DNA from 2 places in the Arthrobacter sunyaminii genome. Region 2 is predicted to be linked to the other one. Evidence: predicted binding sites of a transcription regulator. Region 2 holds the regulator's gene; the other holds the start of a gene.

Region 1 (15,574 bases), 330 kb from region 2:
CGGCCGAGAGGATGCTCGGGTTGATGCAGCACTTGCTCATGGTTCTCCTAGTAAACGGTCAGACTGGGGACAGTCAGGTTAGACCTTGCGGCGGATCAGGGCCAGGAACATCGCATCGGTCTGGTGGATGTGCGGCCACAGCTGCGCGGTGAGCTCGTGGCCGGCCTCCAGGTTTCCGGTGAGGCTGGCGCTGTCCAGCGCCGCCCCGGCGTCGAGCAGTTCGAGGTCATTGCGCAGGCGCAGCACATCGGCGACGACGGCGGTGGTCTCGGCCGGGTGCGGCGAGCAGGTCACGTAGCCCACCACCCCGCCGGGCTTGACGGCATCGACCGCTGCGGTGAGCAGTTCGCGCTGCAGCGCGCCAAGCTCCCCCACGTCGGTGGGCTTGCGGCGCCAGCGGGATTCCGGCCGGCGGCGCAGGGCACCCAGCCCGGTGCACGGGGCGTCCACCAGGATGCGGTCAAAGGTATCCGGATACTGCTCGGCAATGCTGCGTCCGTCCCCGGTGCGTACGTCCCAGACCTCGCCCGGAACTGCTTCCAGTGCCTGGCGGACCAGCTTGGCGCGGTGGGCTGCCGGTTCGTTGGCCAGCAGGATGGCACCCTTCTCGTTGGCCAGGGCGGCCAGCAAAGCTGCCTTGCCGCCGGGGCCGGCGCAAAGGTCCAGCCACTGCTCGCCGTCGCGGCTGCCGTCGGCGGTTCGGTCGCCAATGTCCACTGCCGCCAGGGCACGTGCCACGAGCTGGGATCCGGCGTCCTGGACGCGCGTGGTTCCGGCTCGGACGGATTCCAGGCGGCCGACATCGCCGGCCGAGTACAGGGCCGAGTCGGCAACCAGCTCGCCGTCCACGGCTCCGGCCTCGCGTGCCTCATCCAACGTGCCCAGGCCGGGCAGAGCCACGAGGTTCACCACCGGGGCGTCGTTGTCCGCCTGCAGCAGGTCGGTGATTTCCTCGACGCTGCGGCCGTGGGCCACCAGGGACTGGCGCAGGGCGCGGACAATCCATTCCGGATGGCTGTGTTCAATGGCAGCGCGCTTGGTCGGGTCAGTTTCGCCGCGGGTCAGTTCCTCGAGCCAGGAGTCCAGGTCGCGTGCTGCAACCTTGCGCAGCACGGCGTTGATGAGTGCTGACGGGCCGGCACCAATGACCGCGCGGGCGAGGCCCACCGTCTGGTCCAGTGCCGCGTGCGCCGGAACGCGCATCGCCAGCAGCTGATGGGCGCCAATCCGCAGGGCGTCCAGAACGGCAGGGTCCAGCCGCTCCAGCGGGCGGTCCACGCACTTGGCCAGGATCGCGTCATAGGTTCCCTGCCCGCGCAGGGCGCCGTAGGCAAGTTCAGTGGCGAACCCGGCGTCCCGCTTGTCCAGGTGGTGCTTGCGGATGCTCTTGGGCAGTACGAGGTTGGCATAGGCGTCATCCTCGGACACGGCGCGGAGCACCTCGAAGGCGACCAGCCGGGCCGGATCCGCGGCACGCGTGCGCTGGCCAGGCGCCTGCTTGGTATAGCTGCGCACGGTGGGACGGCTGCGTTCGTGTCCCTTTTCGTTGCGTGCCTTGTTGCCCTGGGCTGAACGGGCAGAGGGCGTATTGTTCTGCGGAGTGCTGTTTTGGGGGGTCATTCGAAGACCACGTCCTCACGGTTGGCCAGGCCGCGGGCCCAGTCGGCCCCCGGCATCATTTTCTTGCCGGCGGGCTGCACCTGCGCCAGTTCCAGCCCGGATGAACCGGTGCCGACGACGGCCGCAGCCTGCGCACCGCCGGTGAAGCGGACCTGGCCGGGGGCCAGATCGGTAATGTCAGGGCGCAGCACGGCGGCGCCGATCTTGAATCGCGCTCCGTCCCAGGTGGTCCATGCTCCCGGTTCCGGCGTGACGCCGTTGATCCGGCGGCGGATCGCCAGTGCAGGCTGCTGCCAGTCAATCCGTGCGTCGTCGATCGTGAGCTTGGGTGCGAGCGTGACGTCACCGGACTGCGGTACGGCGTGTGCCGCGCCGGTTTCGATAGCGCTGAGCGTCTGTGCGAGCAGCACGGCGCCACTGTGCGAGAGCCGTTCCAGCAGCGCGCCACTGGTGTCCTCCGGGGACAGGGTTTCGGTTAGCTGCCCGTACACGGGGCCGGTATCCAGCCCCTTTTCCAGCAGGAACGTTGAAGCCCCGGTGACGTCGTCGCCGTTGATGACGGCGTGCTGCACGGGGGCGGCGCCGCGCCAGGCGGGAAGCAGGGAAAAGTGAAGGTTGATCCAGCCGTGTTCGGGGATGGTCAGTGCCCGTTCGGGAATGAGTCCGCCGTAGGCAACGATGGCGGCGACGTCCGGATTGGCGGCGCGGATGGCGGCCACGGCGTCGTCGTCGATCTTGGCCGCCCGGATCACCGGCAGGCCCAGTTCCTCGGCCCGGGCAGCAACAGGCGACGGCGTGAGGGTGCGTTTGCGCCCCAACGGTGCGTCGGGGCGGGTGAGCACGGCAACGATGTCGAAGCCGGCTTCCAGCAGGGCGTTCAGGGAGGGGACGGCGACGGCGGGAGTTCCGGCAAAAAGTACGCGCATGGTCACGGGCTGCTAGGCCTGTCCGCCGTTGCCCGCGCCGAAAGTACCGCCAGCGGCTGCACCGAAGGATGCTCCGGCACCGAAGGCCGAGCCCACCGTCTGGGCACGCTCCGCTGTCGTGCGTCCGGCAATGGCGTCATAGTCTGCCTGGCGGATGGCGCGAAGTGCCTTCTTGCGGTTTTCGCCTTCGAGCCGGTCAATGTAGAGCACGCCGTCCAGGTGGTCGGTTTCATGCTGGAAAGCGCGGGCGAGCATGCCCTCTCCTTCGAGCGTCACGGGATTGCCGTCCTTGTCCACACCGGTGACGCGGGTCCAGCGGCTGCGCGAAACGGGATAGCCCAGTCCGGGAATGGAGAGGCAGCCCTCCATCTGGTCTTCCTGGCGGTCTTCGCTCAGCTCCAGGACGGGATTGACAACGTGCCCGGACTGGCCGTCAATCCGGTAGGTGAACACCCGGAGGCTGACACCCACCTGGGGTGCAGCAAGGCCGGCGCCGTCAACATCCTCCATGGTTTCTTCCATGTCGGCGACGAGCTTGGCCAGCTCCGGTCCGAAGTCCGTGACCTCCTCAGCGCGGGTCCTCAGGACGGGGTCGCCGATAATCCGGATGTTCAGGATTGCCATCTAGGTTTCGTTCCTTACTGTTACTGCGCATCTGCTAACTGATTGTTGCCCGGAACCAGTCTAGTTGCGCTGGGCGCGTTGCGGCTCCCCCGCGCAATCAGGCGCGGGGGCACGAAGGCACAATGGGTGCCCGGTGTGTGTCTGCTGAGGTGCTGTACCCCTTGGCTATACCCCTGCCCCGCTCGCTTAGGTGGACGAGGTTTGGGGAGACCGGACCGCGTGTGCCCCGACCGGCGGCGGCGCAATCGGCAGGAGCGCGCGGCCCGCGCCCGCGACGTCGTACGAGGTTTGCCAAAGCCGGCGCAGCGCACAGAACTTGAACCAGTGCTGCGGAAGGACAGCGGGGTTGGCGCGCATGGGCCGCACTTCAGTTTGCCCGACGGCGACACCGAGCAGCAGCGGATCCTCGCCGTAGGCCCACGGCTCCCAGACGCCCTTGCCCGCGTCCACCAGGGATTCCTTCGCCTTCATGCCGGCCACCAACTGCATGACAACCTTGTCATCCAGCGGCTTGACCTGCCCGTCGCGGTCCGTGTTCTTCGTCTTGTAGTCAATGAGACAGAGCCGGCCGTTGATGCGCGCCACCAGATCAAGGGTGCCCGCGTAGCCGAGTTCGTCATTCCAGACGGTGATTTCCGGTGCCAGCGGCTCCACCTGGTACAGGTCCCACCACTCATCGAAACGGTCGGCGAACTGATGCTCGCCGTGTTCCAGCAGCGCCGTGCGTGCCGCTTCGAGCTCATGGGGAAGGTCCAGGGCGCGCAGGGAAACCTGCTCACAGTAATAGTGCACGCGCGTTCCGCGTTCAGCCGCCTGGTCCCGGTAACGCTCCGAAGCTCGCGAGGCCTCCTTGACGAGGGAGCGCAGCGCGCCGGGGTTGCCGAGGCTTGCGGGGAGCTTGGGATCCTTGACTACCGCGGTGGCAGCCATGTGGCTGTGCCAGCCGTCCAGCGAGGTGGAACCCTGCGCGATCACGGTGGTGATGGACGGTACCGTAGGCGGTTCGGAGAGGGACCGGGAGTACATCCGCCCGAATTCTGTTGAATGTGCCAGAGCTGGTTCAGTCATATCTTCAGTTTGCCATCTCGCACTGACAGAGTTTGCGGGACCCTCCGCAGGAGCAGGAACCGCGCTCCGGGTCCGGATTCAGAGCGACGTCCGACCCACTGCCCCCGGGCATAAAGCGTCCGCATACAACGCGTCCACATACAACAATGGAGGCCCCTGGGGACCTCCATTGTTATTTGGTGGGCGATACTGGGTTCGAACCAGTGACCTCTTCGGTGTGAACGAAGCGCGCTACCACTGCGCCAATCGCCCCCAAGCCGCGTGTTGTTTTCACAACCGCAACGTCTAAAGATGCTAGCCCAGATCGGAGCTGGCGCCAAACCGGCACTCGGTGGCCAGACAACGACGGCGTTTGATGCGGGCAAGGTTACTCCGTTCCCCCGGCGAAGAACGTGTACCCTCCCCCGGGATCCCCCAATGCGAGGGCACCGGCGGCCGCCCTGGCCCAGGCGACCTTAGTCCACACAGATCTGCGTTAGTCCACACAGATCTGCGTCACGTACCCGCGGAGATCTTCGTCCCGCACACTGCGGGCCGGCGTTCCGTAGCTTCGGACATCCGCCGGTACCGATGATGACGCCCGAAAAGCGCCGTCGTCGTACTGCCGTACTGGGGCAGGCCGCCCCTCGTACTCATCCTCTAACGCCAGTCTCCGCCGGAGCATTCGATGGCCACGCACCATCCGCCCATAGCCCCCACCTGCGATAACGCCGTGAATCGGATCCGGGCGCTGCGGGCGCAAAAACCGGCCCGATTGGACGAACTCCAAATAGTCCTATAGAGTTTTTCTTCGTTGGAAAGCGGGAGTTCGCCGCGAAAAGCGAAAGCGATTCGAGGTCTAATACTCCCACTTTTACAGCATGCGGACGTAGCTCAGCTGGCTAGAGCACCACCTTGCCAAGGTGGATGTCGCGGGTTCGAATCCCGTCGTCCGCTCGCAAGTCCCTGTACAAACCGGTTGATTCTGACTGGTCGGCCTATGCTTACGCAGCGGTCACGGTGGGGTGGCCGAGAGGCGAGGCAGCGGCCTGCAAAGCCGTATACGCGGGTTCGAATCCCGTCCCCACCTCCACAGAGGACTTGCAAGCCCTTTGGGCGCGATTGGCGCAGCGGTAGCGCGCTTCCCTGACACGGAAGAGGTCACTGGTTCGATCCCAGTATCGCGCACTACAGTTTGGCGTTTTGGCGCACAACTGTGTTTTTGCGGACGTAGCTCAGCTGGCTAGAGCACCACCTTGCCAAGGTGGATGTCGCGGGTTCGAATCCCGTCGTCCGCTCTCTTGACTGCATCGACTCACCTTTGGGAGATTCGATGCATCAAGCGCGATTGGCGCAGCGGTAGCGCGCTTCCCTGACACGGAAGAGGTCACTGGTTCGATCCCAGTATCGCGCACGGACAACTTAGGTTGTCTTGTTTTGCGGACGTAGCTCAGCTGGCTAGAGCACCACCTTGCCAAGGTGGATGTCGCGGGTTCGAATCCCGTCGTCCGCTCGCACAGTTGCTCTACGGAGCGGCGTTTGAAGGAGCAGGCCATTGAATTGGCCTGCTCCTTCTGCATTTAAGCTGCTGGGTTCCCGCATTGATGGCGGGATGGGCAGCGGATTTGTACAGTCGGCACGACGACGGCCCTGGCTCGGGATGCGACCGCAGCTTTCCGGCCGTCCTGGTTACTCCCCCTGTCCTGCTCATTCGGCTCCCTCCCCCTGGCGATCCTCGCCCTCCCTCCACGGCCCCATCCTCCTCCACAGATGCCGATCGACGCTCCGTGGCCGCCTCTTTTCCACAAACTCGAATATGTGTTCGATGGTGCGGACTGATACTGCGAATCTTGGTCTATGGAAGAGGATCTGAAAGTCCGCACCACAGGAGCTGCATCTGCTGCGCCGGAGGACCAAGCACAGACCTGGTCAGGCCCAGGTGAGACCCACCCCTCCTTTTCGGCCGGCCAGGCAAGCCGGCCGATCCCGGCACTGAGCAGTTTGGTTCCCGCTGCGCAGCGTATTGTCCGCGATCTCGACGAACGGATTCCCTTCCTGTCATCAGCGGAACTGGTCACCGTCGCGTCTGACGTTGAGTCACTGTCACGATTTGTCGACCATCTTCAGATCGTCGCCGCCGCTGCCCTCGAACGCGCGCGGATATCGTCCGTCGCAACTGATCCATGGACCCTCCCGTCCGGGCAAGTCCAGCCGGAATTCAAGAACACGGCAGAGTACCTGCGTCACCGCCTTCGGATCAGTCGGCGAGAAGCCTGGAGGCGCATTCGCCTGGGTTCTTCGCTCACTTCCTCAACAAGCATTTCCGGGGAAACCCTCAAGCCGGAGTTACCGGTGGTGGCCGAATGGGCTGGGCAGGGCCTGCTGGCAGGCGAAGCTGCACAAGTGATCAGCATGGCTATGAAGCGCGTACAGGGCTGCGGAACCCGTGAGGATCGTGCGGCCATGGAGGCAGCATTGACTGACGTGGCAGCCAGCCAGGACCAGGACGTTCTCAACGTAGTGGCCCAAGCCTGGATCAATCATCTCGATCCCGACGGAACAGAGCCGTCCGAGCAGCAAAAAGCCGAGTTGCAGGGATTGTTTATCCGCCGGAGGTACCGCGGGCTGCACCGAATAGACATATTTGCCACAGAGGACCAATTTGAAACCCTTATGACAGCGCTGGCGCCGGAGGCCAATCCGCGAGTCGACGCCGCCAAGGCCGCTGAGGGCTCCTGCATGGATCTGGAGGGCAAGCCACGTGCAGTCCCGGCTGATCCCCGCAGCTACCCGCAGAAGCGCCTGGACGGACTTGTAAGCTCGTGCCGGTTGGCTCTGTTGTCCGGCAGGCTTCCCGCCAGCGGGGGATCCAAACCGCAGGTCTTGGCTGTCATTGCCTACGACCAGCTAAGCGACCGCTTGACGACCGCCGGGGCGGGAAGCTCCAAGGCCGCGGGGACAAATCCGGACAGAACTCCCGAAAGCGGAATGCTGGCGTTCGCCGGACCTGTTCCGGCTCATCAGATACGCCGCATCGCCTGCGACGCGGACATCATCCCCGTAGTCCTTAGCGGTGAGGGCCGCGTTCTGGACGTTGGTGCCGCGGCCCGCTACTTTCCGCCGCATCTTCGGAAGGCATTGATTGCCAGAGACCGCGGATGTGCTTTCCCAGGCTGCACCGCGCCTGCCCCATGGTGCGAGGCACACCACATCGAATATCACTCTCATGGCGGAGCCACGAGCACGGACAACGGCGTCCTGCTGTGCGGGTTCCACCACCACCTCATCCACCGGGAGAAATGGCGGGTGGTGGTCCGGCGCGGTGTCCCCTGGTTCGTGCCACCCACCTATGTGGATCCCTATCAAGCTCCCCTCAGAAACACCTACTTTCATCCGCTCCGGCCACCACGGTCAAGTGCATGAAACAGAATCCAAAAATCAGAAAGCTCCACTCCTTGGTCCTTATAGTCAGCGGGCTTATCATTGACGGTGAACGGGAAACGTATGGTTTCCCCTGCGAAAGGAGGTGGTCCGTGTCTATATTTGACGGGCTCAAGGGCAAGGCCGGAGAGCTGAAGGGCAAGGCTACCGAGCTTGTGGGTGAAAACGCCGACAAGATCAAGGGCGGCATCGGTCACGCGGGGAAATTCGTCGACGAGAAGACCGGCGGAAAGTACTCGGACAAGATCGACGGCTTCCAGAGCAAGGCCTCGGAAGCGGTAGACAAGGTCGACCGCAATCAGGGGCCCGCCACGGGAACCGAACCCGGACCGACTCCTCCGGCCGTATAAGCTTCAGAGCACGACAAAAAGGACCTGGCTCCGCCTCTTTTGGCGGGACCAGGTCCTTCGTCGTTTATGGAGCGTCTCCGGGCTCCCGGCGGCCGGAGTTATCCTTTCGGCCGGGTGTCCTTCCAGCCGGCCGGCATTCTTCAGGCCGGAATTCTTCAGCCCGGCAGCTAAGCAGCTTCTCCGGTCTGCCCTTCGCGCGCCAGCGCCGTAAGCCGCGAAACCGCACGGAAGTACTTCTTCATATATCCGCCGTTCATCATTTCCTCGGTGAAGAGCTGATCAAACGGAACACCGCTGGCGAGGATCGGAACATCCTTGTCGTACAGCCGGTCAGCCAGCACCACAAAACGCAGGGCCACGGACTGCTCGGTGATGGTGGTGACGTTGTGCCAGGCAACAGCGTCCACCCCGTCGATGAGCTGACGGTAGCGGCTCGGGTGGACGGTGGAGAGGTGGTTGATGAGGGTGGCGAATTCGTCGTCGGCAACAACCTTGCCGCTGAACTCTTCAGCCACCCGGTCGTTAAGGTCAGCCTCACTCACGGGGTCCGGAGACTGGGGCAGTCCGCGGTGGCGGTAGTCTTCGCCGTCAATGCGCACGACGTCGAACTGGTCGGCCAGGACCTGGATCTCACGCTGGAAATCGACCGCCGCGAAACGCCCCTCACCGAGAGAACCGGGCAGGGTGTTGGACGTAGCGGCAAGCTTGACGCCGGCGTCGGCCAGTTCCCGCATCAGGCGGGACATCAGGACCGTGTCCCCCGGATCATCGAGTTCGAATTCATCGATGCAGACGAGCTTGTACGCGCTCAGGGCTTCAACGGTTTTGCGGAACGAGAGGGCCCCCACCAGGTTCGTGTACTCCACGAAGGTTCCAAAAGCTTTTGGCCCCTCAACGGCGTGCCACAGCGAGGCCAGCAGGTGGGTTTTGCCGACACCGAAACCGCCGTCGAGGTAGAAACCGGCCTTGGAGTCAGGCTTTCTTGCACCGAAGAGCTTGCGCAGGCCGGTGGGTTCGGGCACGTCGACGGCGACGGCGAAGTCCCGCATGGCGCTGACGGCCTTGGCCTGTGACGGCTGCGCGGGGTCAGGACGGTAGCTGTCGAAGGAAACTTCACCGAACCGGGGCGAGGGGAAAAAACCCTTCAGAAGTTCGTCGGTCGAGACCTGGGGAGTCCGCTCTGCAAGGTGCTCCACTTGTGCCACTGTGCGCAATTTCCGTCCATCCGATGTTATTAGCCGTCATATTGGGTCCCACGGTAATGCGGCCAGTGGTACCAAGCCCGCCGCCGGCAAAATGCCGCCGTTGCAACGATACGCCAACAGGGCGTCTTCGGCCGTTACAGACCCCCTGTTTCGGCGGCCGGCAAGACGCCGGTCCAGCTGCAGGAAGTTTTCGTCCGCCCATATCGTTAGGCTAGAGGTAAGCCCGTGCCGCCGCTTTCGCGTCCGGCAGCAATCATTTAATCCGAAAGAGGCCGCGCGCATGTCGATTGCCCCTGACACCGCTTCCAAGTTTTCCGAATATGCCCATCCCGAGCGCCTTGTTTCCACGCAGTGGCTGGCCGAGAACTTGGACGCCGACGGCTTGGTGGTCCTTGAATCCAACGAGGACATCCTGCTGTATGAAACGGGCCATATCCCGGGCGCACGGAAAATCGACTGGCACACCGACCTCAACGATGCCGATACGCGTGATTTCGTCGACGGCGAAGCGTTCGCGAAGCTGATGTCCCGCAAGGGCATCACCCGTGACTCCACCGTGGTGATTTACGGGGACAAGAGCAACTGGTGGGCCGCCTACGCGCTGTGGGTCTTCACCCTCTTTGGCCATGAGGATGTCCGGCTGCTCGACGGCGGCCGGGATAAGTGGGTTGCCGAAGGCCGCCCCATGACCACTGACAAGGTGGTTGTTGACACCACGGATTACCCGGTGGTGGAACGCAACGACGCAAAAATCCGTGCCTTCCTGCCCGACGTCGTCGGCCACCTGGGCAAAGGGCCGCTGATCGATGTGCGCTCCCCCGCCGAATACACGGGCGAACGTACCCACATGCCCGATTACATGGATGAGGGTGCCATGAAGGGCGGCCACATCCCCACCGCCAAGTCGGTGCCGTGGGGCAAGGCTGCCGCCGAAGACGGAACCTTCCGCACGCGCGAAGAACTGGAGGCGCTTTACAAGGAAGGTGCCGGGCTGAAGGAGGGCGACGACGTCGTGGCCTACTGCCGCATCGGTGAGCGTTCCAGCCACACGTGGTTTGTGCTGAAGCACCTGCTTGGATTCGACTCCGTCCGCAACTACGACGGTTCCTGGACCGAGTGGGGCAACGCAGTACGCGTCCCCATCGCCCGCGGCGAAGAGCCCGGCAGCGCTCCCCGCTGATCCGTCCTCATCCCGCTGATCCCACCCCTTAGAACGCAGAGAGATTAACACCCCATGAGCGTCACCCCCGAAACCGCCGTCCCGGATCAGCTTGCTGAGATTGTTGACGACTTCCAGGCCCTTGAGGAAGCCGAGCGGCTGGAGCTGCTGCTGGAATTCTCCCGCAGCCTCCCGGAGCTTCCCGCCGAAATCGCCGACCGCCCGGAGCTGATGGAACAGGTTGTCGAGTGCCAGTCGCCGGTGTTTCTCAGCCTTGACGTGGATGACTCCCCTGACCATTTGGTGTCCCTGTTCTTCAAGGCACCGCCGGAGGCTCCCACCACCCGCGGCTTCGCCAGTGTGCTCTATGAGGGCCTGAACGGTCTGCCCGCGCAGCAGATTCTGGCCGTCCCGGCGGATGTTCCTGACCGTCTTGGCCTCACTCGCGCCATCACACCGCTGCGCATGCGCGGCATGTCAGCCATGCTGGGACGTATCAAGCGCCGTCTGGCCGAGCACGAAAAACTGAACCAGGGGTAGCCGGCCCGCCGGCACCACTCGCCAGCAGCGCGGTTCGCACAGGAAAGGCCGGAGACATGGCAGGCAATCGGGACAAGCACTCGGGCAAGCACCCGGATAAACACGCGGGCAATCATCCGGGCAAGGGCGCGACGCCGGCCACCCGGCTGCTGGACGAAGCCAAAGTTCCGTACACGGTCCGCCACTATGAGCATGACGACGGAGCCCCCTCCTATGGTTTGGAAGCAGCGGAGAAACTGGAGCTGCCGCCGGAGGCCGTCTACAAAACGCTGATGGTGGATCTGGGCGGCCGGCTGGGCGTTGCCATGGTTCCGGTCGCCCAGAACCTCGACCTGAAGAAGTTCGCCGCGCTGATGGGTGCGCGCAAAGCCGTAATGGCTGACCGGCACGAGGCGGAGAGGCGCACCGGCTACGTAGTGGGAGGAATTTCGCCGCTGGGGCAGAAACGACCCTCGCCAGCGGGAATCGACAACCGCGTGGAACTGCTGGACACCGTTTATGTTTCCGGCGGACGGCGTGGACTGCAGATCGGGCTCTCGCCCTTTGACCTCATCCGGCTCACCTCCGCCCTCACGGCGCCCATAGCGGCTACGCCGGCGTAAGGCCCTTAACCCCGTTCCTCCGCACGGCGCACAGCCGGATGCCGGGTACGGCCCAGGATGTTGTTGAGCCATACCGACACGGTGGTTTCCCAGCGCTCGGGATCCACGTTGTACTCCTTGGTGTGGCCGGCCTTGGAAAAGCGCTCAAACGTGACCACTCCGGGATTCTTCTCGGCCAGCTCCGCAGACGGGCCGCAGGGAACAAACTCGTCGTCCTCGCTGTGCAGAATCAGTGTGGGAATCCGGAGCTCGTCCGCCCGGGAAACCCAGTCCATGCTCTTGAGGTCCAGCGGTGCGGCAAGACCTGTCAGCGCCCGGCCTGCCGTATTGGAGATCAGCCACTGGCCCAGCCGTCCGGCCTGCGCCGGGATTCGGTTGAGACGGGCATGGTGGGCCAGCACGTCAACCCAGTTGATGACCGGACCGTCCAGTACCAGAGCGCGGATATGCCGGCTCAACGGGGAACGGTCGGCGGCCTGGAGGCTGATGGCTCCTCCCATCGACCACCCGAACAGAACAACATCCTTGGCACCGTGGTCCAGGGCGTAACGGATGGCGGCTTCGACGTCGTGCCATTCTGTCAGGCCCAGGCCGTACCGACCGTCGGACGCAAAGGGCGCTTCGCCGTCGTTCCGGTAGGAAATGAGCAGGCTCGTCAGGCCCGCCGCACGGGCCGTGCGCACTGCGCGCAGGCATTCGGTCCGCTGCGCACCGCGGCCGTGCACCATGATGGCCCAGGTGGCGGCTTCCTGATCAGCCCGGACCAGCCAGGCCGGTGCCATGCCCCCGTCCACGGGAACCTGGACTTCCTCCTCGGCCAGGCCGACGGCGGCGGGCGAGGGATAGATGGCACCGCTCCACCAGCCCCGCACGGCTTTGGCGAGATCTCCGCTGTAGATTTCTTCGACGTCGCGCTGGACGGTTCCTTCACGCGGCACGTAGGAACGGATGGTACCGATCCGCGCGTGGCCCTCACCGCCGTCGAAATACAGGCTGTAGGTTCCGTCCACCGTGGTGTCCTCATTGGCCGGCAGAATGATCTGCTTGCCGTGCTCCGAATCAAACACGGCCAGGATCTCCAGATTGGCGTCCCGGGTGCGGCGAGGGGTGACCACCTGCCGGGCGAAATAGACACCAAGGCCCGACGTCGCGGCGAAAAGTGCCGTGGTTGCAGCCGCGCCCACCCCGGCACCGAATGCCGTCCACTTGATCCACGGGGCGGAAATTCCGGTTGGAGGTGCAGGAACGTCGGAGACAGCCGGGAACGAAAGGGCGGGGATCGAGATAGGCATACATCCATTCTTACCGATGCTTCCCCGTGCCGCTGCGCACCCATGCCGCGGAACGGCCAAATGTCGCTGGCGCCACACCGTCCTGCCTAAAGCAGCTGCAAAATGCCGGAAAACCTCCCGGCGCTCATCGGGCCGCGACCGGTTGCTTTCCTGCCCCGCCAATATTCACCTTGGCCTCGGATGCAACTGGTGAGGACAGGCACTACGCTCCGCAGTATCCGTAAACCGGTCCCACCAAGCAGGGAGCCACCCATGAGCACCAACCGCCTGCCACCCATTCCCGTCATTGACGGGCACAATGATTTTCCCTGGACGGCACGCACTGCGCGCGGATACTCCGTGGAGGGAATGGAAGAGGACAAGCTCAGCCTGCACACCGATATTCCGGCCCTCCGGAACGGCGGTGTTGCGGGACAGTTCTGGTCGGTGTGGGTTCACAGCGCCATCGAAGGTGCCGACTCGGTCCAGGCGACGCTGGAACAGATCGACTTTGTGCACCGCATGGCTGCCCGGTATCCCGAAACGTTTCGTCTCGCGTCTACGGCAGACGACGTACGGCGGAGCATGAAGGACGGCCTCATTGCCTCGTTAATAGGGGTCGAAGGCGGCGGCCAGATCAACGGTTCACTCGCCGTGCTGCGCAGTTACGCGCGCCTGGGTGCCCGCTACATGACCCTGACATGGACCTCCAGCAGCAGCTGGGCCGATTCTGCCACCGGCGACCCGGTCAACAACGGGCTCACCGGATTCGGCCGGGAAGTGATTGCCGAAATGAACCGGATCGGCATGCTGGTGGATCTGGCCCACACCTCCGTCAAGACTATGCACGATGCCTTGGACGTCTCGACCAGGCCCGTCATCAACAGCCATGCCGGAGCCTATGCAGTCAATCCCCATCCGCGCAACGTTCCCGACGACGTGATCCGGCGCGTGGCAGAGACCGGTGGTGTTCACATGGTCACCTTCGTGCCGTCGTTTATGAGTGCGGAACGCAGTGCCTGGTCGATCGGCGGCAAGGAGGGCCCGATGCCGCCGGTGGATGTCCGGGCCGTCGCAGACCATGTTGACCATGTGCGGTCCGTCGCCGGCATCGACGGCGTTGGTCTTGGCGGGGACTTCGACGGCTCGGATGTGATGCCGGAAGGGCTGGACACGGTTGCCGGTTATCCGAACCTCTTCGCTGAACTTTCACGCCGCGGCTGGCATAACGATGACCTCAACAAACTTGCCTCTGAAAACATCCTGCGGGTCCTTGAAAGCGCAGATGAAGACTACCGCTCTTTCCTGCAGACCGGATCCGGCGCCGGATGACTGCAGAGTGTCAGGAGTCCCCGGCCAGGCATTTTTCATCACGTAAGCTGGCCGCATGACTGCAACAATCGTGGTGCTGACCGAAGAGTCCCTCAATGAAGTGGACATCACCAACCTGCGGTATCTGATCCAGGACAACCCGGCCCGCTTTGAGGTGCTGGTCCCGGCCGATACCGGACGCAACCTGCTCGTTGATGTGTTGGACAACCTGAGCCTGCTTCAGTTTGCAGAAGCATTCCGAGACCTGACCGGTGGAAAACCCACGAAGGACCAGGAGACAAAGGCTGCCGAAGTTCAGCTGAGCGAATCGCTGGCACTGCTGGCGTCGTCGGGCCTGGAAGCCGGCGGCTCAGTGACGGGAGAGGACCCGGTTCAGGCAGTGGTTGCCGCGGCGAAGGCAACGAATGCACAGCAGGTTGTCGTGATCACCACGCCGCACGCCGTAGAGGACACGTTCCGGACCGATTGGGCAAACGAAGCCCAGGAGCGCTTGGGGGTGCCGGTGCTGCACCTCTACTCGGGCTCGGGATTTATTGGCGGCTCTTAAGCGTTGACCCGGATATGACGAAAGAGACTACCGGAACCGTGCCCGTGCAAAAAACAGATGACCAGTGGCGTGAGGAACTGACCCCCGAGGAGTACCAGGTCCTGCGGAAGGCCGGAACCGAGCGCCCGTACACCGGCGAGTACTGGGACACCAAGACTGCCGGCGTCTACCAGTGCCGGGCCTGCGGAAGCGAACTGTTTACCTCAAGTGAAAAGTTCGATTCGCACTGCGGCTGGCCGTCCTTCTTTGCCCCGCTGTCAGAAGGCAAGGTCCGCTACCTTCATGACCGCAGCATGGGCATGGACCGGATCGAGGTCCGCTGCGCCAACTGTGACTCCCACATGGGCCACCTGTTCGAGGGTGAAGGCTTTGACACGCCCACCGATCAGCGCTTCTGCATCAACTCCGTCTCCGTGAAGCTGGTTCCGTCGGAGTCCGCCTCCGCAGACGGCGCCAAGTAGCTCCACCGTGGAGCACGGTGTCTTCCCGGGAGAGCTGATTCCCTCCGCGGAAGTTACCGACGAGGCGATCGACAGCTACCGGTTGCTCAGCGCTGACATTGCCTCCGGCGTGGCTGTGGTTTCCACCCGGCTGCGGGGCCGGGACTACGCCGCGACAGTGAGCGGTTTCCTTTCGGTTTCCTACGACCCGCCAACGCTGCTGGTGAGTCTTTATGCAGAGTCGCGGATCGCCGAGGCCGTGGTGGACAGCGGAACCTGGGCGCTGAGCCTGCTCTCCGCCCGCCAGCGCGGCACGGCAAATTGGCTGGCAAGTCCCGGATCTCCGTTGGAAGGACTGCTGAGCCAGGTTGACTACGGCCGCGGGCCCGTCACCGGAGCCGCCGTTATGGAAGGCTGCATCGCCTGGTTCGAGGTCCGCACCACGCAGGTGACGACGGCGGCCACTCACC
Region 2 (15,574 bases):
GGTAAGACAACCCTGGCGCTGCACGTTGTTGCCAACGCACAGAAGAACGGCGGCATTGCCGCGTTCATCGATGCCGAGCATGCCCTGGATCCCATCTACGCTGCACGGCTCGGCGTGGATACGGACTCGCTGCTGGTGTCCCAGCCGGACACCGGTGAGCAGGCACTGGAAATCATGGACATGCTGATCGGTTCCGGTTCGGTTGACGTAGTGGTTATCGACTCCGTGGCCGCACTGGTTCCGCGTGCGGAAATTGAGGGCGACATGGGCGACAGCCATGTGGGCCTGCAGGCCCGGCTCATGAGCCAGGCACTGCGCAAGATCGCCGGACGGTTGAGCCACACCAACACCACGGCCATCTTCATCAACCAGCTCCGCGAAAAAATCGGTGTCATGTTCGGCAGCCCGGAAACCACCACGGGTGGTAAGGCGCTGAAGTTCTATGCCTCCGTGCGCATCGATGTCCGGCGCATCGAGACGCTCAAGGAAGGTACGGTTCCGGTGGGCAATCGAACCCGCGCCAAGATCGTCAAGAACAAAATGGCCCCGCCGTTCAAACAGGCTGAGTTCGACATCATCTACGGCACGGGAATCTCCCGTGAGGGTGGACTGATCGACATGGGCGTGGAGCACGGCTTCGTGAAGAAGTCCGGCGCCTGGTTCACGTACGACGGTGATCAGCTGGGCCAGGGCAAGGAAAATGCCCGCAAGTTCCTGCGCGACAACCCGGAACTGACCGATGAGCTGGAGCGCCGCCTGCGTGAAAAGCTGGGCATTGACGGACCGGCTACCGAGGAAGCTCCTGCAGCGGAAGCGAAGCTCAAGGCCGTTCCGAAGAACTCCTAGGCATTCGTGCAGCAGCAAACCAGTGGATTTCCCCCGGCAGGCGGTTCGCCGGGGGAGCCGGACGCGAAGCCGCGGGAGCAACCGCGTGACCCGTACGGTGCTGCCCGCACCATTGTCCTGCGGCAGCTGACGAGTGCCCCGAAGAGCCGGCACCAGCTGGCGGTGAAGCTGGCCGAAAAGGACATCCCCCAGGACGTTGCACAGGCGGTACTGGACCGTTTTGAGGAAGTTCGGCTCGTGGACGACGCTGAGTTTGCCCGCATGTGGGTGGACAGCCGGTCGCGTTCCAAGTCCCTCGCACGTGGTGCGCTGAAGCGTGAACTTGCCGAGAAGGGCATTTCGGGGGAGCTGGCAGCAGAAGCCCTGGAGCAGGTCAGCGATGAGGATGAGTTGGAAGCTGCCCGGACGCTGGCGCGCAGGAAGCTGCAGCCCTCAGTGGACCTGACGGATCGGGCAGCCCGGGACAAGCAGGCAAAGCGGCTGGTCTCCATGCTCGCCCGCAAGGGGTACTCGCCGTCGGTGGGGTACCGCGTGGTCAACGAGATCATCGGTGACGTCCTTGAAGAGCGCCCCGAGGACGAGTGGTAGGAAACCTGCGGGAATCCTGAGGCGGTGCCGTATGCTGGGCCACGATGTTGACTCTGTTGCTGCCGGGCAAGAAGTTCACTCGTCTTTCCCTGGGTTCCGCCGTGCTGGTCGGGGTGCTTGCCGCCTCGGCCTTCAGTGCTGTGCCTGCCTCCGGTACAGAGTTTCCCTCGTGGGAGCAGGTGGAGCAGGCCAAGCGCAGCGTTGAATCCAAAGCAGCGCAGGCCGCTGAAATTGAAGCTCTCCTCGGTAAACTGTCGGCCGAGGCGGGAAGCCTGGGAACCAAAGCCGTACAGGCCTCGGCAAATCATCAGCGTGCCGTGGACGAGGCAGAGATCAACAGCCGGGCCGTCGAAGTACTTTCGGCCCAGAGGCTGGAAGCGTCCCGGACTGCTTCGGAGCTGACCGGACAGATGGGCGCACTGGCGGCGCAGACGTACAAGACGGGCGGAATGGATTCCAGCCTGCTCTTGCTGCTGGATGCCGATGCCGCGGTGGGGGCCATGGACCGGCTCACCACGCTGCAGAGTATTTCCGGCCGCACTGACAGCCTCCAGCTGCAGGCCGCCTCGGCTGCGCAGGTGCTGGGCAGCCTTGAGGAGCGTGAAGCTGCCGCCCTGGACAGCCGGGAAGAATCAGTTGCCGCGTCCCTGCAGCTGGCTGCTGAGGCGCAAACAGCTGCGGCTGCAGCTGACAAGGCAGTACAAGATGCCCAGGAGCGCAGCACCGTGCTGCTCGAGCAGCTCGCCGAGCTGCGGGACAGCAGTGTGCAGGCCGAAGCGCAGCGGCTAAGGGGGCTTCAGGCCGAAGAGACCTATCGCGCGCAGCAGGAAGCGCGGGCCGCCGAAGAAGCCGCCAGGGAGGCTGAAGAAAACGACGCCGGAGACAGCAGCGGCAGGAATCCGGCTCCGCCGCCCGGTAAAACTGAGCCCGATCCGGTGATTAATCCCACTCCGCTGCCTCAGGTCCCAGCACCCCAACCAGCACCGCTGCCACCTCCTGCACCATCTGCTCCTCCAGTCCCACAGCCTGCTCCCGTACCGGATCCGCTGCCCGTGCCCTCTCCCGGGCCGGTTGACGACCCGGTCGCCGCCCAGGCCTACGCTGCCGGACGGCTGGCCGGCTATGGCTGGGGACAGGATCAGTTTCGGTGTCTGGTGAACCTGTGGCAGCGGGAGTCCGGCTGGCGGACCAGCGCAAATAACCCCTACAGCGGGGCGTACGGGATTCCCCAGTCACTGCCCGGAGACAAGATGGCCAGCGTTGGTGCAGACTGGCGCACCAACTATCGGACCCAGATCGAGTGGGGTCTGGGGTACATCAGCTCCCGGTACGGCAGCCCCTGTGCCGCTTGGCAGCACTCCGAAGACAAAGGGTGGTATTGAACCCGTTAGCGACACGCATGTCAAGTGGATCGTTATGCAATTGAGATAGCCGCTCAGGGACGGTCGTTACCGTCTCGGTTCTATGACTTCCCTCCAAAAAGATGCCCTCGGCAACGAAGACACCCAGAGCGACAGCCACAAATCCAACGATGTTCCCGGCCGGCGCGGCCTTACCCAGGAACGCCGGCAGGCCAGCCGGACCCGCAAGCTCCGCATCGGGGCCGTGGCGGTTGCCGGCGGACTGGCCTTCTTTGGAATCGCCGGCGCCTCCGTCCAAAATGACCAACTGCGGGCCAGCCTCGTCAGTCTGACTTCTCCCACCGCCGCCCCGGACACCGCTGAGAGCGGTCCGGCTGATGAGGCCGGCGCCGCGGGAGATACCGACGGCGATGAGCAGCAGAAGGCAGCTGACACCGCTGCCGCCGATGATGCCAAGAAGGCGGCCGACGCCAAAGCAGAGGAGGCCAAGGCTGCTGAACAAAAGGCCGCTGAAGAAAAGGCTGCTGAACAAAAGGCCGCTGAAGAAAAGTCAGCGGAGGAAGCTCGAGCTGCCGAAGAGCTGAAAGCCGAAGAAGCAGCTCAGGCTGCCGCGGCCGAGCAGGCCAGGGTTGCAGCCGAGCAGGAAGCTGCAGCCAAGGCAGCAGCTGACGCCCAGGCTGCCGCGGACCGCGCCGCGGAAGAGGCCGCCGCCGCAGCAGCGTCTGTTCCCATGGATGATCCCGCCGGGGCGAAAGCGTACGCCGTCTCTGCCCTGGCCGGCCATGGATGGGCAGCCTCGGAAATGACCTGCCTGAACACCCTGTGGGAAAAGGAATCCAACTGGATGACCAGCGCCACCAACGCCAGCAGTGGCGCCTACGGCATTGTCCAGTCACTGCCCGCCGAAAAAATGGCATCATCGGGACCTGATTACCTCACCAATCCCAAGACCCAGATCAACTGGGGCCTGGGCTATATCGAATCCCGGTACGGCAGCCCCTGCTCGGCACTGAACTTCCACTACGCCAACAACTGGTACTAAACCCGGCTATCAGCCGGCGCCTCCTCCGGCGGTCCGCGGCAGGTACCCTAGGACTGTGAGTTTGACAGTATCTTCCCCGACATCTTCCCCGAGCCCGTCCGAGCAGCATCACCGCACCTATCAGGTGCGGACCTTCGGGTGCCAAATGAACGTCCACGATTCCGAGCGCATTTCCGGCCTGCTGGAGAACGCCGGTTATGTTCCCGCGGAAGGCGACGAGGCCGACGTCGTCGTCTTCAATACCTGCGCGGTGCGGGAGAACGCGGACAACAAGCTGTACGGGAACCTGGGCATGCTCGCCCACGTCAAGGAAACTCGTCCGGGCATGCAGATTGCCGTGGGCGGGTGCCTGGCGCAGAAGGACCGCGACACCATCCAGCGCAAGGCGCCGTGGGTGGATGCAGTGTTTGGCACGCACAACATCGGCTCATTGCCGGCCCTGCTGGACCGCGCCCGGCACAACGATGAAGCGCAGCTGGAAATCCTGGAATCCCTGGATGTTTTCCCCTCCACACTGCCCACCAAGCGCGACTCCGTCTACGCAGGCTGGGTCTCCATTTCCGTGGGCTGCAACAACACCTGCACGTTCTGCATTGTCCCTTCCCTGCGCGGCAAGGAACGGGACCGCCGCCCGGGCGAGATTCTCGCCGAAATCCAGGCGCTGGTGGACGACGGCGCGATTGAGGTTACGCTGCTGGGCCAGAACGTTAACTCGTACGGCGTGGAGTTTGGAGACCGGGGCGCGTTCGCCAAGCTGCTGCGTGCCTGCGGCACCATCGAAGGCCTGGAGCGGGTGCGCTTCACCAGCCCGCATCCGGCTGCGTTCACCCAGGACGTCATCGACGCAATGGCGGAAACCCCCAACGTGATGCCGCAGCTGCACATGCCGCTGCAGTCCGGTTCCGACAAGGTCCTCAAAGACATGCGCCGGTCCTACCGGTCCAAGAAGTTCCTCGGCATCCTGGACAGTGTCCGTGAGCGGATGCCGCACGCCGCCATCTCCACCGACATCATTGTGGGTTTCCCGGGCGAGACCGAAGAGGACTTCGCCGCCACGCTCGACGTCGTGGAGAAGTCCCGTTTCGCCACGGCCTTCACGTTCCAGTACTCCAAGCGCCCGGGCACCCCCGCCGCAGAGCTGCCGGACCAGCTGCCCAAGGCAGTGGTCCAGGAACGCTTTGAACGCCTCACCGCCCTCCAGGACCGCATCGCGGCCGAAGAGAATGCCAAACAGGTGGGCACCACAGTGGAAGTTCTGGTTACCGCCGGTTCCGGCCGCAAGTCCGAAGAAACAGGTCGCCTTTCCGGCCGTTCCCGTGATCAGCGCCTGGTGCACTTCTCGGTGCCCGAGGGCTGCGAGGTACCCCGGCCCGGAGACCTCGTCACCGTGCCCGTGACGTCCGCAGCTGCTTTCCACCTGGTCTCGGACCCCGCGACCGCAGCGGATTACACCCTGCGCCGTTCACGCGCCGGTGACGCCTGGGACCGGTCACAGGCGGAATCGTGCGGAGTCCCCGCTCCGGGTGCTTCCGGCGGCAAAGCCGGTGTCTCCCTGGGCATGCCGGCACTGCCCCCGCGCTCCTAGTGCTGTCCCCGTCTCCCGGGTGCGTCCGGTGACTGCCGCCGAGGCTGCGCGCGCCCGCCCGGTCATCGCCGTCGTCGGTCCCACCGGCTCCGGCAAATCGGATCTGGGCGTTTCACTGGCCCTGCAGCTGGGCGGGGAAGTCATCAATGCCGACGCTATGCAGTTCTACCGGGGCATGGACATCGGTACCGCGAAAATCAGCGTCGCGGAGCGGCGCGGCGTTCCACACCACCTGCTGGACATCATGGATGTCCGGGAGGAAGCCAGCGTCTCGGCGTTCCAGGCATCCGCCCGCAGTCTCATCACCGAGATCCAGGGACGGGGAAAGTATCCGATCCTCGTGGGCGGGTCCGGGCTTTACGTCCGTGCGGCCCTGGATGTGCTGGACTTCCCGGGCACTGATCCGGCAGTGCGGTCTGCCCTGGAACGTCAACTGGACGAACAGGGACTGGGGGCTCTGCGCGGGCGTCTGCGTGCCGTAGACCCGGTGTCCGCGGACCGGCTTGGCGACGGCCGCCGGGTGGTGCGGGCCCTGGAAGTGCACCAGCTGACGGGCAGGCCGTTCAGTTCCTTCATGCCCGTCCGGGAGTACTTCCAGCCGGCAGTCCAGATCGGCCTGAGCGTGGAGCGCAGCCTGCTGCATCAGCGGCTGGCAGCACGCGTGGACCGGATGGTGGACCGAGGCCTGCTCGCCGAAGTGGAAGACCTCGCCGGCCGCGGCCTGCGCGAGGGCCGGACTGCCGGCCGCGCCTTGGGGTATTCCCAGTTCCTGCGCGTGCTGGACGGCGAATCGTCAGTGGCCGAGGCAGTCGAACAGACAGTGGTGGCTACCCGGCAGTTCGCGCGCCGCCAGCTCACCTGGTTCCGCGCAGATCCGCGGATCACCTGGCTGGACTGGGACGACCCCGAACTGACCGGCAAGGCTGCCGCCGCTATCCTTGAACAGTGAACACAACTCTCTCTTCTGCTCTGTCCGCTTCCGGCTTACCCGCTTCTCTTGCCGGTTTGCCCTTCGCCAAAGGCCACGGCACCGGCAACGACTTTGTGCTGGTGGCCGACCCCGACGGGGGACGCGAAGTGACGCCTGCCGAAGTGGCGGCGGTATGCGACCGGCACCGCGGCATTGGCGCAGACGGATTCATCAGGGCCGTGCGTTCCGAGCACCTGCCTGAAGGCCAGGCCCTGCTGCAAAGTGATCCCGCTGCGGAGTGGTTCATGGACTACCGCAATGCGGACGGCAGCATCTCCGAGATGTGCGGCAACGGGGTGCGGGTCTTCGTGCACTTCCTGCTCGCCGAGGGGCTGGTGAATCTGGCCGAAGGGGAAACCCTGACCATCGGCACCCGCGCCGGCATCAAAACAATCACCCGGGTGGACAGCGGCTACGCCGTGGACATGGGTCCCTGGGAGTTCATCTACCCCGACCATGCCGCCGCGAAGGCCATGGACGCCGTCGTCAACGCCGACGGCCTGGAAGTACCGCGCCCCGGACTGTCCGTCAGCATGGGAAACCCGCACACCGTGGTGGCCCTGGCCGAGCTGTCCGAACTCGCAGCCACTCAACTGACGACTCCGCCCACCGTGCAGCCGGAGCCGGAGAACGGCACCAACGTGGAATTTGTGGTCCCCGCCGAGCCTCTGGTCGAAAACGGCGTGGGTCTGCTGACCATGCGCGTGCATGAGCGCGGTGTGGGGGAGACCCTTTCCTGCGGCACCGGCGCCTGCGCAGCAGCCGTTGCCATCCGTTTCTGGGCCGGCCGGGATGCCCCGAACGACTGGGCGGTCACGGTGCCCGGCGGCGTCGTCGGGGTCCGTTTCCTGACTGCTGAAGACGGCCGCGAGCACGTGGAACTCAGCGGCCCCGCCGTCATTGTGGCGCGCGGAACCCTACTCTAGGAACGGCCGGAATAAACCCCTGCGACGGGCGGTTGAAGCTGTCATGGAATTCAAGACCGGTGTTAGTGCGGCCCGCCGCTGAGCAGTCAGCTGTCTTCGGGACTGCGGGTAATTTTGAGGATCCGGAAGGATTTGGCGGTGCTGTGCCGGGACACCGAGTATCCGGACCCCAGCTGCTCGGTCAGCCATTTCTGCAGTGAATCCGCTCCCAGGTTTTTCTGCACCACCAGCCACGCGGTTCCTTCCGGCGCCAGCCGCGGCAGCCACAGAAGCAGGAGCGCATGCAACTCGTCCTTGCCGATGCGGATGGGCGGATTGGACCAGATGGTGTCGAACCGCAGCTGCGGATCGACGTCCTCGGGCCGGCTGGCAGTGACATTGTCCAGGCCCAGTGCGGCGGCATTGTCACGGGTCAGGGCCAGGCACCGCTCGTTCACATCCACGGCGTACACGCGGGCTGCCGGGGATTTCAGGGCCATGGTCAGCGCCACCGGCCCCCAGCCGCAGCCAATGTCCAGCAAATTCCCCTCCGGGGAGGGGGACGGAACTTCGTCCAGCAGAATCACAGTGCCTTTGTCGATGCCGTCGGGGCTGAAGATGCCGCCGGAAGTAACGAGGGTACGCTCCCGGCCATCGAGCGTGACATGGAGCGGCCGGCGGACCTCGGGCCCGGACGGCTGTGAACTGAAGTAATGGTCTGAACCCATAACAAACCAGATTAGTGGGTCTGCGGCAGGCAGCGGAAACCGGATTCAGCGGCGGGCAAATCGCGCCCCCAAATGTCCGTGCCCTGACTTACCATGGAGAACACGGCTTATAAGGAGAATATGACGATCAACAATTCCCGTCCTGGCACGTCCGGTTCCGCTCAGCCCACACCGGAGCTGAGCCCCGAAGACATCCAGGGGGTCATTGACAGGATCCTCGCCAAGGAAAGCGCTGCGGAGGCCAAAGCTCCCGCCCGGGACGTCCCGCGCGGCAGAGCCCAGGCTCTCTCTTCCGAGGACGCCGGGCATTCAGTGCACGACGGCGACCAGGAAGACCTTCGCGAGCGGCACGCACTGCGGCGCGTGGCCGGCCTGTCCACCGAACTCGAAGACGTAACCGAAGTCGAGTACCGCCAGCTTCGCCTGGAGCGGGTGGTACTGGCCGGACTGTGGAGCGAAGGAACGGCGGCCGACGCCGAGAATTCCCTGCAGGAACTGGCAGCCCTCGCCGAAACGGCAGGCTCCGAGGTGCTCGACGGCGTCATCCAGCGCCGCCTGAAGCCCGATCCGGGCACCTTCCTGGGATCCGGCAAGGCCCAGGAACTCAAGGACATCGTGGCCGCCACCGGCGCTGACACGGTCATCGTGGACAGCGAACTGGCCCCGTCCCAGCGCCGCGGACTGGAAGACATCGTCAAGGTCAAGGTCATCGACCGGACGGCCCTCATCCTGGACATCTTCGCCCAGCATGCCAAGTCCCGCGAGGGCAAGGCCCAGGTGGAACTGGCCCAGCTCGAGTACCTGCTGCCGCGACTGCGCGGCTGGGGCGAATCCATGTCCCGGCAGGCCGGCGGCCAGGTGGGCAGCGCAAGCGCCGGCATGGGTTCACGTGGTCCCGGTGAAACCAAGATTGAGCTGGACCGGCGGAAGATCCGTACCCGGATGGCGAAACTGCGGCGCGAAATCGCGGGCATGAAACCTGCACGCGAAACCAAGCGGGCCAACCGCCAGCGCAACCAGGTTCCTTCGGTGGCTATCGCCGGGTACACCAACGCGGGCAAGTCGTCGCTCCTGAACCGGCTGACGGATGCCGGTGTCCTCGTCGAGAACGCCCTGTTCGCCACCCTGGATCCCACCATCCGCAAGGCCCAGACCGAAGACGGGATCGGCTACACCCTGGCGGACACCGTCGGATTTGTCCGGTCGCTGCCGACCCAGCTGGTGGAAGCCTTCCGCTCCACGCTGGAGGAAGTGGCGGACGCTGACCTGATCCTGCACGTCGTGGATGCCTCCCATCCTGACCCGGAGGGCCAGATTGCCGCCGTCCGCACTGTGCTGACGGATGTTGATGCCCGCAAGATTCCGGAAATCATCGTCCTGAACAAGGCCGATGCCGCCGATCCGTTTGTCCTGGAACGCCTCCGGCAGAAGGAACGCCGCCACGTGGTGGTCTCCGCCCGTACCGGTGAAGGCATCGACGAGCTGCTGCAGGCGATCTCCGAAGGGATTCCCCGCCCCGCGGTGGACCTGACGCTGATGGTTCCCTACGACCGCGGAGACGTGGTCTCCCGGCTGCACAGCCCGGACACTGAAATCCTGTCCGTGGACCACTCCGAAACCGGAACCCGGCTGCATGTCATGGTCCGCGAAGGCCTTGCTGCTGAACTGGAGCCGTTCGTCACCCATGAGTAAAGACACCACCGGCGAAGTCCTGGAACTTCTGGACACCGCCGTTGCCGGCATGGGCGGACAAAACCGCCCGGGCCAGCATGAAATGGCCCGACAGGTCACGCAGGCCATAGACGAAGGAAAGCACCTGCTGGTTCAGGCGGGCACCGGAACCGGCAAATCGCTGGCCTATCTGGTGCCGCTGATCCATCACTCGCTGGAGAGCACCAAGCCGACGCTGGTGTCCACTGCAACGCTGGCCCTGCAGTCCCAGATTGTGGGCCGGGACCTGCCTCGGCTGCTCAAGACCCTTCAGCCGCAGCTCCCCCGCGAAGTGGACGTGGCACTGCTCAAGGGCCGCAGCAATTATGTCTGCCTGCACAAGACCGGCGGGGGATTTCCTGAAGAGGAAGATCCCGCCGGTGCCCTGTTCACGCTGGGAGATGACCATGGCGTCGCCCACCCTTCACCGGCTCCCACCTCGGCCATGGGCCGGGAAGTGGTGCGGCTGCGTGAATGGGCGGAGGAAACGGACACCGGCGACCGGGATGATCTGGTCCCGGGTGTGAGTGACCGGGCCTGGCGGCAGGTATCGGTGACCTCCATGGAGTGCCTGGGAGCACAGAAGTGTCCGGTGGCCGCTGAGTGCTTCAGCGAGCGTGCCCGTGCACAGGCCGCCGTGGCCGACGTCGTGATCACCAACCATGCGATGCTGGCGATTGCTGCCTTCGAAGGCCTGGCCGTGCTGCCGGACTATGACGTGGTGGTCATTGACGAGGCGCACGAACTGCAGGACCGCGTCACCGGTGCCGTCACCGGCCAGCTCTCCGGCACGGTGATTACTGCCGCTGTTACCGCAGCGCGCAAACACACCTCTGCCAGCGTGGAGGAGCTGGCGCAGGCGGCACGTGCCTTTGAGCAGTCCATGGAGGGTGTTCCCTCCGGCCTGCTGGCCAGCGGACTGAACGAAGAGCAGGAACAGGCCGTGGGGCGCGTTCGCGAGGCCTGCCGAGTGGCGCTCTCTGATTCCAAGCCCGAGCCCGGGGAAACCGCAGACGGTGGCCGGCAGACGGCCCGTTCACGGCTTATGGCCGTGCTGACTGTTTGCGAGCGGCTGATCTCGGCGCCGGCGGCCGGCGAGGTGATTTGGGCGTCCCGGCCCAGTTCCTTCTCCCCGTCGGGAGGTTTTTCACCGCCCGACGAGACCGCCCCCGCCACCCTGAACGTTGCCCCGCTGTCAGTGGCGGGACGGCTGCGTGAAGGATTGTTTGACGGGCACACCGTTGTCCTGACCTCGGCAACCCTGGCGATCGGCTCCGAGTTCGGGCCGGTGGCCGGTGCCCTGGGCCTGCTGGGTCCGGGTGCACCGTCGTGGACCGGAACCGACGTCGGCAGTCCCTTCGATTACCCGCGCCAGGGGATTCTGTATGTGGCCAAGGATCTGCCCAAGCCGGAGCGGGGTACCTCCGAGGCTCAGCTGGATGAAATCGAAGCGCTGCTTAAGGCCTCCAACGGCGGCGCGCTGGGCTTATTCTCCTCTCGGCGGGCGGCCGAAGATGCCGCCGATGCCATGCGCACCCGGGTGGATTTCCCCATCCTGTGCCAGGGGGAATCTTCCATGTCTTCACTGGTCAAGCAGTTCTCTGAAGAGCCGGATACCTGCCTCTTCGGCACCATGTCGCTATGGCAGGGCGTGGACGTTCCCGGAGCCGCGTGCCGGCTTGTCCTCATCGACCGCATCCCGTTTCCCCGTCCCGATGACCCGCTGATGACCGCTCGCACCCGAGCAGTGGCCAAGGCCGGCGGCAACGGGTTCATGTCCGTGGCGGCGACCCATGCCGCCGTGCGTCTGGCACAGGGGGCAGGGCGCCTGATTCGTGCGGCGGGGGACCGCGGTGTGGTGGCTGTCCTGGACTCCCGGCTGGCCACGGCCCGGTATGGGGGCTTCCTGCGCGCAGCGCTGCCGCCGTTCTGGTCCACCACGGACCGCTCCGTGGTGCTCTCCGTTTTGGGTCGGCTCGCAGAGCAGTCGGCAGCCGAGGAGCTGTCGGCGGGATAGGCGGGCTGCGGAGTTAACCGCGGCACTCTGCGGCCCAGTGAGGCCGGGCAGCAAAGACATGGACATGCAAATGGCGGCCGGAATATTTCCGGCCGCCATTTGCGTGCTTTCCGCTGCAGGGATCCCGCCGGGACGTCGGCTAAAGAGCGCGCATCACCGAGACAACTTTGCCCATGATGACGGCGTGATCGCCCACAATGGGCTCGTACCGCGTGTTCTGCGGCAGCAGCCAGGTGTGGCCGTTGCGCTGCCGGAAGGTCTTGACCGTGGCTTCATCGTCGAGGAGGGCAGCCACAATGTCACCGTTCTCAGCTGTCGGCTGGCGGCGCACAACCACCCAGTCACCGTCGCAGATGGCGGCATCAACCATGGAGTCTCCCGAAACCTTCAGCATGAAAAGGTCACCGTGTCCCACCAGCTGACGGGGCAGCGGCATGATGTCCTCCACCACCTGCTCCGCAAGGATGGGTCCGCCGGCGGCGATGCGGCCGACCAGCGGCACCATGGCGGTATCAACGGAGGTGGCAAGCTCGGTTACCGAGGCCAGCGCCGGGGCTGAGCCTGCGCCCTCTTCACGCTGGTCTCCGGTGCGCCCCGCAGCGCCGGCTGAAGGGCTGTTGTCCGTGCCGGAGCCGGGGCGTCCCGGAGCCTCCTCGGCTGCCGTACCGGAGGATCCGTCACGGAGCATCAGGGGAATGAGGATTTCCATGGCGCGGGGGCGCTTCGGATCACGGCGGATGTAGCCGAGCTTCTCCAACTGCATGAGCTGGTGGGTCACGCTGGACAGGCTGGCCAGGCCAACCGTGTCGCCGATTTCGCGCATGGTGGGCGGATAGCCGTTGGTGCTCACGGACCGCTGAATCATCTCCAGGACGGTCTTCTGCCTGGGGGTGAGCCCCTTGGGGCGCGCACGGGTGCCTGTGGCAGCTGGTTTGTTGGTGCTGTCTTCGGAAGCAGTCCTGCGGGCCACGTCGGGTTCCCTTCGGGTCAGCTGGTCCCGGCAATGCCGGGGCTGGTCGGTAAATGTCTAATCGGGTACAAACCGGGACGTATTGGCCGTGCAAGCCGTTCCGGCGGTTATGTCAGAGGCAGCTGATTCAGTGATCCTGAGGAACCGCTCCGACGCCTGGGCTTCGAGTCGATCCGCAGAACCCGTTGAAGGTTCCCTCTTGTCCTCAACGTTAAGCGAGCAGTGCGGTGTTTTCAAACATTTGTTCGAGCGAGTCTCGACTTTATTAGTAGATAGGTGCTAGAAATAACTCAGCAGAAATCGAACATACTTTCGACAGCCGCCCTCAGCGGAGGTTCGGGTAAGTCGATCAGCTTCCAATCGTTCGAATATGGCTTCGGGTATTTCCCGCAGCCATCGAACCGGAAAGGTGTTGCAATGACAACCCAAACAGTCCCGACAGCTCGAACAGCTGATTCGAGTCATACAGCTGCTTCAATCCATACAGCTGCGTCAAAAACAGCTGCGTCAAACACATCTCCCTCACAGCACCTCGATTCCCGGCCTTCAAATCCTTCCCTGCCGGTCAAGACGAACTCGCTGCACCTGACCCGCAGGGGCCGTTTGGTTTTCATCGGCCTCCCGCTGATGCTCGCCGCGGCGGCTGCGCTCATTGTGCTGGGCTTCTTCACCGCTCCCGCCATGGCCTCCAGCGGGGGGCCGGACGTGACAAGAACCGTCCAGGTCAGTGTGGCTGCGGGTGAGTCCCTGTGGGGCCTGGCGCAGGAGTTCGCTCCTGAGCGTGACCCGCGGGATGTCATGGAAGACATCATGGAACTCAACAACCTGACTGAATCCCGCCTCATCGTTGGTGCTCAGCTTTACATTCCCGTTGAACGCTGAGTCCGCAACAACGCTGAGCCGCAACACCTCAGGACGAAACACCCAGAGCCAAATAAGTCAGTGCTCAATAACGCGGGACGTAACAAGGCAGGGCGTGCAGCCCGCAGATTCTTCCCGCTCCGCCTTCGAGTCTTAAGCTGTACAGGTGACTGAACAGCTGGCGAGACTCAACCGACTTCCTCTGCGCGATGACCTCCGCGGACTGACGCCCTATGGCGCACCCCAGTTGGATGTGCCCATCCTGCTGAATGTCAACGAGAATACGCATGGCCTGCCGAAATCCGTGCGGGAGGCGATTGCGATCTCCGTGGAGCGGGCCGTGGCCGGACTGAACCGCTACCCGGACCGGGAATTCACGGAACTGCGGGACCGGCTTGCCGCTTACCTCGGCCACGGACTGACCTCCGAAAATATCTGGGCCGGGAACGGCTCGAACGAGGTCCTGCAGCAGATTCTCCAGGCGTTCGGCGGTCCCGGACGGACGGCCATGAGTTTCCCGCCCACTTATTCCATGTATCCGCTGCTCGCCAGCGGCACCGGCACCCGCTACGTCACGGGACGCCGAAGCGACGACTTCGGGCTTACGGCTGAGTCAGCTGCAGAACAGGTTCGCGCCGAGGCGCCGAACATCGTCTTCCTTTGCACTCCGAACAACCCCACCGGCACAGCGCTTTCACTGGATGTTGTGGAGGCCGTCTACGAGGCGGGGGCCGCGTCAGAGGCCATCGTGATCGTGGATGAGGCCTACGGCGAGTTCTTCCATGCCGGCACTCCGAGCGCCCTGGAACTGCTGCCGGGACGCGAGCGACTGATCGTCTCACGCACCATGAGCAAAGCCTTTGCGCTCGCCGGAGCCCGGATCGGCTACATGGCAGCCGCCCCCGAGGTTACCGATGCCCTCCGCCTGGTGCGGCTGCCGTACCACCTGTCCGCCATCACGCAGGCCACCGCCAACGCTGCGCTGGAACACGCAGATGCTTTGCTGGCCAACGTTGAGGACATCAAGGTTCAGCGCGACCGCATTGTCTCCGAGCTGCAGGATCTGGGTCTGAAGCCCGCCCCCTCAGACGCGAACTTCGTCTTTTTCGGCGGAATGGAGGATCCCCGGGCCGTCTGGGAAGGCCTGCTGGAGGCAGGCGTCCTGGTGCGCGACGTCGGGATCCCCGGCCATCTGCGTGTCACCGCCGGCACGGAGCCGGAGACCAGCGCCTTCCTCGCACGGCTCCGCGAGCTGCTGGCCGCCGGCATCCGGTAACTGGGCCGGGCGCCCGCGCTGCCGCGGCCGGAACAGCACCGGCCGGCAGACACTAAACTGTTAGCAGAGACCATCTTCTTTCAAAGGAAAACCATGACCGTGGAAACCGCCACCGGCCGCACAGCCCGCCTCGAACGGGTTACCAGTGAATCGTCAGTGGTAGTGGAGCTGGACCTGGATGGAACCGGCCAGTCCAACATCAGCACGTCCGTGCCGTTCTATGACCACATGCTGACAGCCCTGGCCAAGCATTCCCTGATGGATCTCACGGTCCAGGCGACCGGGGACACTCACATTGATGTCCACCACACCGTCGAGGACATCGCCATCAGCATCGGCGAGGCGCTGAAGACGGCGCTGGGCAACAAGGCTGGGATCCGGCGCTTCGGCGAAGCAACGGTTCCACTGGATGAGGCACTTGCCAATGCAGTGGTGGACATCTCCGGTCGGCCCTATCTCGTGCACACGGGGGAGCCGGCAGGACAGGAATACCACCTGATCGGCGGGCACTTCACCGGCTCGCTTACCCGCCATGTCTTTGAAGCGATCACCCTGCACGCCCAGATCTGCCTGCACATGACCGTCCTCGGAGGACGCGACCCCCACCACATCGTGGAGGCCCAGTTCAAGGCCTTCGCCCGGGCGCTGCGTGCTGCCGTGGAATCGGATCCCCGCGTCGAGGGCATCCCCTCCACCAAGGGTGCCCTGTGAGCCG

What was found. Region 2 encodes LexA, which represses DNA repair genes until DNA is damaged. Its sites were predicted from a motif close to TCGAACANNTGTTCGA; they were not measured.
Region 1: the regulator LexA is predicted to act here: its motif matches at 6,028-6,043, upstream of KG104_RS07745 (HNH endonuclease signature motif containing protein).

Annotation. Positions count from the first base shown of each region.
Region 1 covers NZ_CP076456.1:1,751,093-1,766,666, reverse strand. Annotated here, with positions in the region: gene rpe (ribulose-phosphate 3-epimerase) at 1-40, opposite strand, end outside; gene KG104_RS07800 (RsmB/NOP family class I SAM-dependent RNA methyltransferase) at 79-1,620, opposite strand; gene fmt (methionyl-tRNA formyltransferase) at 1,617-2,546, opposite strand; gene def (peptide deformylase) at 2,559-3,170, opposite strand; gene KG104_RS07785 (cytochrome) at 3,357-4,238, opposite strand; tRNA gene KG104_RS07780 (tRNA-Val) at 4,416-4,490, opposite strand; tRNA gene KG104_RS07775 (tRNA-Gly) at 5,101-5,174, shown strand; tRNA gene KG104_RS07770 (tRNA-Cys) at 5,237-5,310, shown strand; tRNA gene KG104_RS07765 (tRNA-Val) at 5,334-5,405, shown strand; tRNA gene KG104_RS07760 (tRNA-Gly) at 5,442-5,515, shown strand; tRNA gene KG104_RS07755 (tRNA-Val) at 5,560-5,631, shown strand; tRNA gene KG104_RS07750 (tRNA-Gly) at 5,657-5,730, shown strand; gene KG104_RS07745 (HNH endonuclease signature motif containing protein) at 6,075-7,640, shown strand; gene KG104_RS07740 (antitoxin) at 7,751-8,008, shown strand; gene zapE (cell division protein ZapE) at 8,176-9,213, opposite strand; gene KG104_RS07730 (sulfurtransferase) at 9,494-10,393, shown strand; gene KG104_RS07725 (SufE family protein) at 10,448-10,912, shown strand; gene ybaK (Cys-tRNA(Pro) deacylase) at 10,969-11,514, shown strand; gene KG104_RS07715 (alpha/beta hydrolase family protein) at 11,520-12,806, opposite strand; gene KG104_RS07710 (dipeptidase) at 13,059-14,117, shown strand; gene KG104_RS07705 (hypothetical protein) at 14,173-14,664, shown strand; gene msrB (peptide-methionine (R)-S-oxide reductase MsrB) at 14,679-15,125, shown strand; gene KG104_RS07695 (flavin reductase family protein) at 15,133-15,574, shown strand, end outside.
Region 2 covers NZ_CP076456.1:1,416,311-1,431,884, forward strand. Annotated here, with positions in the region: gene recA (recombinase RecA) at 1-846, shown strand, start outside; gene KG104_RS06225 (regulatory protein RecX) at 853-1,434, shown strand; gene KG104_RS06230 (aggregation-promoting factor C-terminal-like domain-containing protein) at 1,479-2,816, shown strand; gene KG104_RS06235 (aggregation-promoting factor C-terminal-like domain-containing protein) at 2,899-3,837, shown strand; gene miaB (tRNA (N6-isopentenyl adenosine(37)-C2)-methylthiotransferase MiaB) at 3,893-5,422, shown strand; gene miaA (tRNA (adenosine(37)-N6)-dimethylallyltransferase MiaA) at 5,451-6,371, shown strand; gene dapF (diaminopimelate epimerase) at 6,368-7,318, shown strand; gene KG104_RS06255 (class I SAM-dependent methyltransferase) at 7,405-8,025, opposite strand; gene hflX (GTPase HflX) at 8,146-9,717, shown strand; gene KG104_RS06265 (ATP-dependent DNA helicase) at 9,710-11,752, shown strand; gene lexA (transcriptional repressor LexA) at 11,892-12,722, opposite strand; gene KG104_RS18030 (LysM peptidoglycan-binding domain-containing protein) at 13,326-13,604, shown strand; gene KG104_RS06280 (histidinol-phosphate transaminase) at 13,750-14,859, shown strand; gene hisB (imidazoleglycerol-phosphate dehydratase HisB) at 14,953-15,570, shown strand; gene hisH (imidazole glycerol phosphate synthase subunit HisH) at 15,567-15,574, shown strand, end outside.